DNA from 2 places in the Jeotgalibacillus malaysiensis genome. Region 2 is predicted to be linked to the other one. Evidence: a T-box and tRNA genes for the amino acid it is inferred to sense, from the RefSeq annotation. Region 2 holds a T-box; the other holds one or more tRNA genes.
The links. A T-box is a leader RNA that pairs with one kind of tRNA and senses whether it is charged. The one in region 2 lies ahead of ileS (isoleucine--tRNA ligase), so its partner is inferred to be a tRNA-Ile.

Region 1: it encodes a tRNA-Ile, which carries the amino acid that the T-box ahead of ileS (isoleucine--tRNA ligase) is inferred to sense. The anticodon was not compared.

The regions. Positions count from the first base shown of each region.
Region 1 is NZ_CP085252.1:2,430,597-2,434,989, forward strand. It holds gene LG330_RS12970 (1,4-dihydroxy-2-naphthoate polyprenyltransferase) at 1-776, shown strand, start outside; gene LG330_RS12975 (TraR/DksA C4-type zinc finger protein) at 904-1,503, shown strand; tRNA gene LG330_RS12980 (tRNA-Glu) at 1,751-1,822, opposite strand; tRNA gene LG330_RS12985 (tRNA-Ser) at 1,829-1,919, opposite strand; tRNA gene LG330_RS12990 (tRNA-Asn) at 1,927-2,001, opposite strand; tRNA gene LG330_RS12995 (tRNA-Ile) at 2,009-2,085, opposite strand; tRNA gene LG330_RS13000 (tRNA-Gly) at 2,094-2,167, opposite strand; tRNA gene LG330_RS13005 (tRNA-His) at 2,177-2,252, opposite strand; tRNA gene LG330_RS13010 (tRNA-Phe) at 2,269-2,341, opposite strand; tRNA gene LG330_RS13015 (tRNA-Asp) at 2,348-2,423, opposite strand; tRNA gene LG330_RS13020 (tRNA-Met) at 2,430-2,503, opposite strand; tRNA gene LG330_RS13025 (tRNA-Ser) at 2,524-2,616, opposite strand; tRNA gene LG330_RS13030 (tRNA-Ile) at 2,632-2,708, opposite strand; tRNA gene LG330_RS13035 (tRNA-Met) at 2,719-2,795, opposite strand; tRNA gene LG330_RS13040 (tRNA-Ala) at 2,827-2,902, opposite strand; tRNA gene LG330_RS13045 (tRNA-Pro) at 2,920-2,996, opposite strand; tRNA gene LG330_RS13050 (tRNA-Arg) at 3,026-3,102, opposite strand; tRNA gene LG330_RS13055 (tRNA-Gly) at 3,114-3,185, opposite strand; tRNA gene LG330_RS13060 (tRNA-Leu) at 3,202-3,286, opposite strand; tRNA gene LG330_RS13065 (tRNA-Lys) at 3,299-3,374, opposite strand; tRNA gene LG330_RS13070 (tRNA-Thr) at 3,383-3,458, opposite strand; tRNA gene LG330_RS13075 (tRNA-Val) at 3,463-3,538, opposite strand; rRNA gene rrf (5S ribosomal RNA) at 3,557-3,672, opposite strand; rRNA gene LG330_RS13085 (23S ribosomal RNA) at 3,859-4,393, opposite strand, start outside.
Region 2 is NZ_CP085252.1:1,555,723-1,560,115, forward strand. It holds gene LG330_RS08460 (RNA-binding protein) at 1-405, shown strand, start outside; gene LG330_RS08465 (DivIVA domain-containing protein) at 491-1,000, shown strand; T-box leader at 1,075-1,301, shown strand; gene ileS (isoleucine--tRNA ligase) at 1,550-4,327, shown strand.

The DNA of each region.
Region 1 (4,393 bases), 870 kb from region 2:
TGCTTTTTCTGGCAATGTTAACAGCCAGCATTCTGATTCAGGCAGCAGCAAATATGATCAATGAATACTTTGATTACGTGCGCGGTCTCGATAATGAAAACTCTGTCGGAATCGGCGGGGCAATTGTTCGTAACGGGGTTAAACCTAAAACAGTGATTAACCTCGCGTATACATTGTTCGGAGTGGCACTCCTGTTAGGTATTTACATCTGTGTCAACAGCTCATGGTGGATCGCTGTAATTGGATTAATCTGTATGGCAGCAGCCTACTTTTACACAGGCGGACCTGTACCGATCGCATACACACCATTTGGAGAACTCGCTGCAGGCTTCTTTATGGGATTTGTCATCATCCTGATCTCATTTTACATTCAGACCGGAATGATCAATACAATCGCTATGTTTGTGTCAATTCCAGTATCAATCTTAGTAGGAGCAATCCTTCTTGCAAACAATATACGCGACCTGGACGGCGATAAAGAAAACGGCCGAAAAACAATTGCGATTCTGTTAGGGCGTAAATACGCCATCTATTTCCTTGCTTCAATGTTTGCTACTGCCTATGGATTTGTCATCATCCTTGTCATCACGGGAGCAGTCACACCATGGATGCTGATCAGCTTCCTGAGTATCCCTAAAGCAGTAAAAGCCACAAAAGGATTTATCGGCAAAACAAAACCGATGCAAATGATGCCAGCAATGAAAGCAACGGCGCAGACCAATACGATATTCGGATTCCTTTTATCAATCGGCTTACTAATCGGATACTTTTCATAAGACAGAACCCCGCTCATATCAGGCGGGGTTTTTATTTTTGAGCTTTGACAAACGTTTAAAAGGTTTTAATTCCTGTCAGAAGGATAAACTGTAATATGCAGCAGATTAGAAGGAAGGATGAATAAATATGATTACAAAAGAGCAGCAAAATACATTAAAAGATGAATTATATACACGTAAAAAGCAGATCATCGAACAAAATGAAAATACAGAGGAATACGAGAATACTGAACTCTCGAATTACGATAATCACCCCGCTGACAATGCAACAGATCTTTATGAACGTGAAAAAGATCTGGCACTGGAAGAACATACGCAAAAAGAACTTGACGACATTAATGCAGCATTAAAAGCTATGGATGAAGGAACGTACGGCATTTGTGCTGTTAGTGGTGAGGATATCCCTTTTGAACGCCTCGAGGCGATGCCAACAGCACTTACTTGTGTTGAGCATACTGAGACATATCATAATCAGAATCAGCGTCCAAGTGAAGAGTCAGTGATCAGTCCGTCTACTGATCATCCTTACCGTGGTGAGGATGAAGGTGTAAGGGATTATGAAAACAGTTTTGATGAGGCTGCCAGATACGGCACATCTGAGACGCCTTCAGATATGGCAGGCGGTGAGAAAACCTATGATGATCTTTATGAGGAAGATTATGAGGATGAAGATGTAGCTAATGAAATTGATGGCAAGCATCGTAAAATTATGCCTGATGATGAATAGAGATTAATCTTGTTCTCCTTCTTTTATTTTGAAGGGGAACTTTTTTGACTTGTTGCCGCTATAGCTGAATGTTTACTTTCAACGTTTTGATTAAGGTCCCAAATGAAGTAACTATTTAGGAATTTATTTGTGATATGTGTTCTGTTCTATAATGACCACGATTTGCCCGATTTAATTGAAAGGCAGTTTTAAGGATAATAAAAAGCAGCACGACAATCAAATTGATTGTCGTGCTGCTTTTTATTGATGACCCGTACGGGATTCGAACCCGTGTTACCGCCGTGAAAGGGCGGTGTCTTAACCACTTGACCAACGGGCCTAAAACTGGCGGAGAAGGAGGGATTTGAACCCTCGCGCCGCTTACGCGACCTACACCCTTAGCAGGGGCGCCTCTTCAGCCACTTGAGTACTTCCCCGTAAAAATGGCTCCACAGGTAGGACTCGAACCTACGACCGATCGGTTAACAGCCGATTGCTCTACCACTGAGCTACTGTGGAACAAATATGGTGGGCCTAAGTGGACTCGAACCACCGACCTCACGCTTATCAGGCGTGCGCTCTAACCAGCTGAGCTATAGGCCCAAATATAATGGAGCGGGTGATGAGAATCGAACTCACGACATCAGCTTGGAAGGCTGAGGTTTTACCACTAAACTACACCCGCATACTCTAATGGGGCGACTGATGGGAATCGAACCCACGAATGCCGGAACCACAATCCGGTGCGTTAACCACTTCGCCACAATCGCCATGAAACAACAAAGATGGCTTTGGACGGAATCGAACCGCCGACACATGGATTTTCAGTCCATTGCTCTACCAACTGAGCTACAAAGCCTTAAAATGGCGGTCCCGACCGGGATCGAACCGGCGATCTCCTGCGTGACAGGCAGGCATGTTAACCGCTACACCACGGGACCAGATAATTGCGGGGGCAGGATTTGAACCTGCGACCTTCGGGTTATGAGCCCGACGAGCTACCGAACTGCTCCACCCCGCGACGATATTAAATTTAAAAAATGGAGGAGGTAGAGGGATTCGAACCCCCGCGGGCTGTTACACCCCTGTCGGTTTTCAAGACCGATCCCTTCAGCCGGACTTGGGTATACCTCCGTATAAATAAGACTATGGTGGACCTTGCAGGACTCGAACCTGCGACCGGACGGTTATGAGCCGTCTGCTCTAACCAGCTGAGCTAAAGGTCCTTTATTATATTGGTGGCGGCAGAGGGGATCGAACCCCCGACCTCACGGGTATGAACCGTACGCTCTAGCCAGCTGAGCTACGCCGCCCAATAAATAAAGTAACTTCATAAAATACATATGGTGGAGCCTAGCGGGATCGAACCGCTGACCTCCTGCGTGCAAGGCAGGCGCTCTCCCAGCTGAGCTAAGGCCCCATAGTGATTATAAAAGATGGTCGGGAAGACAGGATTTGAACCTGCGACCCCTTGGTCCCAAACCAAGTGCTCTACCAAGCTGAGCTACTCCCCGTCGATTATAGATTGTTCTATGTATTCTTATGGCGCGCCCGAGAGGAGTCGAACCCCTAACCTTTTGATCCGTAGTCAAACGCTCTATCCAATTGAGCTACGGGCGCTGAATAGAGTAAGCGGAAGACGAGATTCGAACTCGCGACCCCCACCTTGGCAAGGTGGTGTTCTACCACTGAACTACTCCCGCATGGTAATGATTAAAATGGTGCGGGTGGAGGGACTTGAACCCCCACGCCTTGCGGCACTAGATCCTAAGTCTAGCGTGTCTGCCAATTCCACCACACCCGCATAAAAAAATCATGGTGAGCCATGAAGGACTCGAACCTTCGACCCTCTGATTAAAAGTCAGATGCTCTACCAACTGAGCTAATGGCTCGAGAAAACTGGTGCCGGCAAGAGGACTTGAACCCCCAACCTACTGATTACAAGTCAGTTGCTCTACCAGTTGAGCTACACCGGCATAATGGTGGAGAATGACGGGCTCGAACCGCCGACCCTCTGCTTGTAAGGCAGATGCTCTCCCAGCTGAGCTAATTCTCCACGGTATTATGTAATACCGCCTAGCGACGTCCTACTCTCACAGGGGGAAACCCCCAACTACCATCGGCGCTGAAGAGCTTAACTTCCGTGTTCGGCATGGGAACGGGTGTGACCTCTTCGCTGTCATCACTAGACTATAAAGGCTCGCGCCTTCAAAACTGGATACGTTCATCAAAGTAAGGGATTCCCGAGAATCAACCTAGTCCAGTTTCAGCTCCTAGCTTTTCGGCTGCTTCACCCTGCCTGTTTGAGACTGACGTCTCATCCATTCAGGCTTCCACCAGCTCTCAAAGCTGACCAGTCGCTTCCACTTTCTTATATTGGTTAAGTCCTCGATCGATTAGTATTCGTCAGCTGCACATGTCACCATGCTTCCACCTCGAACCTATCTACCTGATCATCTTTCAGGGATCTTACCACTTGCGTGTGGGAAATCTCATCTTGAGGGGGGCTTCATGCTTAGATGCTTTCAGCACTTATCCCGTCCGCACATAGCTACCCAGCGATGCCATTGGCATGACAACTGGTACACCAGCGGTGCGTCCATCCCGGTCCTCTCGTACTAAGGACAGCTCCTCTCAAATTTCCTGCGCCCACGACGGATAGGGACCGAACTGTCTCACGACGTTCTGAACCCAGCTCGCGTACCGCTTTAATGGGCGAACAGCCCAACCCTTGGGACCGACTACAGCCCCAGGATGCGATGAGCCGACATCGAGGTGCCAAACCTCCCCGTCGATGTGGACTCTTGGGGGAGATAAGCCTGTTATCCCCGGGGTAGCTTTTATCCGTTGAGCGATGGCCCTTCCATGCGGAACCACCGGATCACTAAGCCCGTCTTTCGACCCTGCTCGA
Region 2 (4,393 bases):
ACTTCAAGGGATCGTATTCAGCTTGTAACTACGAAAGACATGAAGGATTTTCTCCTCATGAACCTGGTTCAGGCAGGGAAAGCGAAAGTCAATGTAACAGAAGAGAAATGGGAAAACAGGATCCTGCCGGAGAACAAATGGACAGAGAAAAATGTACTTGTCTCTTCAATGAGGCTTGATACAGTGCTTGCCGGAGCGGTGAATATCTCAAGACAAAAGGCACAGCTGCTGATTCAGGGAGGTAAGGTGAAAGTAAACTTCAGACAGGAAGAAAAAATATCTTTTGAGCTTGATCAGGGTGATATGATCTCTGTCAGAGGCTATGGCAGAATGCGTGTTGGTGAGCGCAGCGGAGTGACAAAGAAAGATAAAATCAGACTGAATTTTTATTTTCTGCAATCTTAGTGAAGGAATTAGAAGGATTTTTACACAAAACGTCGAATCATCAGTATAATGGAGTATAGATTAAAAAGACACGGAGGTGCACATTATGCCACTATCGCCACTCGATATACATAATAAAGATTTCAGCCGCGGATTCAGAGGCTACGATGAAGATGAAGTGAATGAATTTCTTGATCACGTGATGAGAGATTATGAACTTGTCCTGCGTGAAAAGAAAGAGCTTGAAGAAAAGCTGAATAATCATACTGAACGACTCGGTCATTTTACAACAATTGAAGAAACGCTAAATAAATCAATTGTCGTCGCCCAGGAAGCAGCAGAAGAAGTAAAGCGCAGTGCATCAAAAGAAGCAAAGCTTATTGTAAAAGAAGCGGAAAAGAATGCAGACCGTATTGTGAATGAATCATTAACGAAAGCACGTAAAATTGCGCTTGAAATTGAAGACCTGAAAAAACAGTCCAAGGTTTTCCGTACACGATTCAAAATGCTGATTGAAGCTCAGCTGGACCTGATCAGTCATGATGACTGGGATGAACTGATGGAATATGACCTTGATACAGAAGAGCTAAAAAGCCTGACACCTGAGCACGAATAAGAAATATTGACGTATCATACTTATGTTACTATAATTAAACTGTTAAATTGTAATTCAATCTGCACTTATATATTGAACCAACTTTGAAGGGAACAGTACACTGACTTAAATACCGGCGATAGCGATTCGGGGATGGTGAAAGCCCGAAACGGAATGTCAGAGGAAAATCATCCCTGAGTTTTCAGACTGAACGAAGTAAGTCTGAACGTGTGACAGCGTTAACCGTTACTTAAGTGGAAAAAGTCTGATCTTTTTCTATAAGGGTGGTACCGCGTGAAGCACAAGCTCTCTCGTCCCTTTACCAGGGATGGGGGAGCTTTTTTGATTTTTAGTTATGTTAAAGGCTATTGAGGTACCTGCACAGCTGTTGATTGAAGGGGAAGGGGGCGACTCCTGCTTAAAAAACGATCATGAAAGACCCCGGAAGGCAGTGGTTTTCTGCCTGAAGAGGCTAGAGCGTTCGTCCGCGGAAAGCGTCCCCCCTGAAACGGAAATCAACTGCCAGCTTTAACAAGGCCTTATTTTTTATGAACACAGGAGGAGAAAAAGATGGAATACAAAAATACTTTATTAATGCCAAAGACGGCATTTCCAATGCGTGGCAACTTGCCAAACCGCGAACCTGAAATGCAGGAAAAGTGGGCAGAAATGGATATCTATAAAAAAGTACAGGAAAGAACAGCCGGAAGACCTTTATTTGTTCTTCACGACGGTCCTCCATATGCAAACGGAGACCTTCACATGGGTCATGCGCTGAACAAAGTACTGAAAGACTTCATTGTCCGCTACAAATCAATGAGTGGATTCCAGGCGCCATACGTTCCGGGCTGGGATACTCATGGTCTTCCGATTGAACAGGCGCTTACAAATAAAGGTGTAAAGCGTAAAGAGATGACCGTCGCTGAATTCCGTGAAAAGTGTGCTGAGTATGCGCTGCAGCAGATCGATAATCAGCGCACGCAATTCAAGCGTATCGGGGTACGCGGTGACTGGGATAATCCTTACATCACACTAAATCCTGAATATGAAGCGGAACAAATCCGTGTATTCGGTGAAATGGCGAAAAAAGGTTATATTTATAAAGGCAAAAAGCCTGTTTACTGGTCTCCTTCAAGTGAATCTGCACTTGCTGAGGCAGAAATCGAGTATCAGGATAAGCGTTCACCATCTATTTATGTATCTTTTGATGTAAAAGATGGCAAAGGTAAGCTGGATCAGGATGCTGCATTTGTGATCTGGACAACAACACCATGGACAATTCCTGCAAACCTTGCAATTGCTCTGCATCCGGAACTTGAATACGTTGTTGCTGACACTGGCAGCAAAAAATTCGTTGTTGCTAAAGAGCTGCTTGAAAGCGTTCAGGAAACAATGGGCTGGGACAAAGCTGATATCACTGCGACTTATAAAGGGTCAGAGCTTGAGCATGTAACAGCTGTACATCCTTTATATGACCGTGAATCACTTGTTGTACTCGGAGAACATGTAACAACTGATGCGGGAACCGGTTGTGTTCATACAGCACCAGGACACGGTGAAGATGACTTTATCGTCGGAAAACAATATGGACTTGATGTGCTTTGCCCGGTTGATGACCGCGGTGTGTTCACTGATGAAGCACCTGGATTTGAAGGGTTGTTCTATGATAAAGCCAATAAGCCGATCACTGAAAAACTTGAAGAAGCAGGTGCTTTATTAAAGCTTGAGTTCTTCACGCACAGCTATCCACATGACTGGAGAACGAAAAAGCCGATTATCTTCCGTGCAACGGCACAGTGGTTTGCTTCAATCGACAAATTCAGAGAAGAGCTTATGCAGGCAGTACAGGATACAAAGTGGGTCCCGGCATGGGGTGAAACTAGACTATTCAATATGGTACGTGACCGCGGCGACTGGTGTATTTCAAGACAGCGTGCATGGGGTGTGCCAATCCCTGTATTCTACGCTGAAAATGGGGATGCGATCATCACGGAAGAAACGATTGATCATGTTTCAAATCTTTTCGCGGAACACGGGTCAAATATCTGGTTTGAGCGGGAGGCAAAAGATCTTCTTCCGGACGGCTATGCGCATGAAGGCAGTCCGAATGGCCGTTTCACGAAGGAACAGGATATTATGGACGTCTGGTTCGACAGCGGCTCATCCCATCAATCTGTGCTGAAAGTTCGCGATGAGCTGCAGCGTCCAGCTGACCTGTATCTTGAAGGAAGTGACCAGTATCGAGGCTGGTTTAACTCATCACTGACAACAGGTGTTGCCGTAACAGGTAAAGCACCATACAAAGGCGTATTGAGCCACGGATTTGCACTTGATGGAAATGGCCGTAAGATGAGTAAATCTCTTGGTAACGTTGTTTTGCCTTCTAAGGTGATGAATCAGCTTGGAGCAGATATTCTCCGCCTGTGGGTTGCTTCAGTGGATTACCAGGCAGATGTCCGTGTATCTGATCCGATTTTAAAACAGGTTGCTGAAGTTTACCGTAAGATGCGTAATACACTTCGTTTCCTATTAGCGAATCTGGCTGATTTTGACCCGTCAAAAGATGCTGTATCGTTTGATGACTTAAGAGAAGTTGACCAGTTTATGATGGTGAGATTGAATCAGGTAGTAAAATCAGTGACAAATGCATATGAAAATTATGAATTTGCATCGATCTACCATACAATTAATAATTTCTGTACGACAGATTTGAGTTCGTTCTACCTCGATTTTGCAAAAGACATTTTGTATATCGAAGCTGAAGGCCATCAGGATCGCCGTGCTATGCAGACAGTTATGTATGAGTCACTTGTGTCATTGGTTAAGCTGTTATCTCCAATTCTTTCTCACACTGCTGATGAAGTATGGACGTTCATCCCTGGTGTCGAAGAAGAAAGTGTACAGCTGACTGATATGCCTGAGACAAAAACGTATGACAAGGAAAAAGCACTGCTTGAAAAGTGGAATGCGTTCCTTGATATAAGAGATGATGTATTAAAAGCGCTTGAGGAAGCAAGAAGCAGTAAGCTGATTGGTAAGTCTCTTGCAGCGAAAGTAACACTTTATGCGGATGAAAAGACGTATGAATTACTTTCTTCTGTCAATGAGGACCTGAAGCAGCTGTTTATCGTTTCTGATTTTGAACTTGCAACTTCAACTGATAATGTACCGGAACAGGCAATTAAGTTTGAAGGCCACACGGTATCTGTTGAAAAAGCTGAAGGTGAAACGTGTGAAAGATGCTGGACTGTGACAACTGACGTTGGAAAAGACAGCGACCACCCGACACTTTGCACTAGATGTGCGACAGTTGTAAAAGAAAACTACGCAGACGTTGCTGCAGAATAAATTACTAAGAGCTGCCGGTTATTGTGATATGCTCCCTTCAAAGTAGACAGAGAAATAATAAAAATT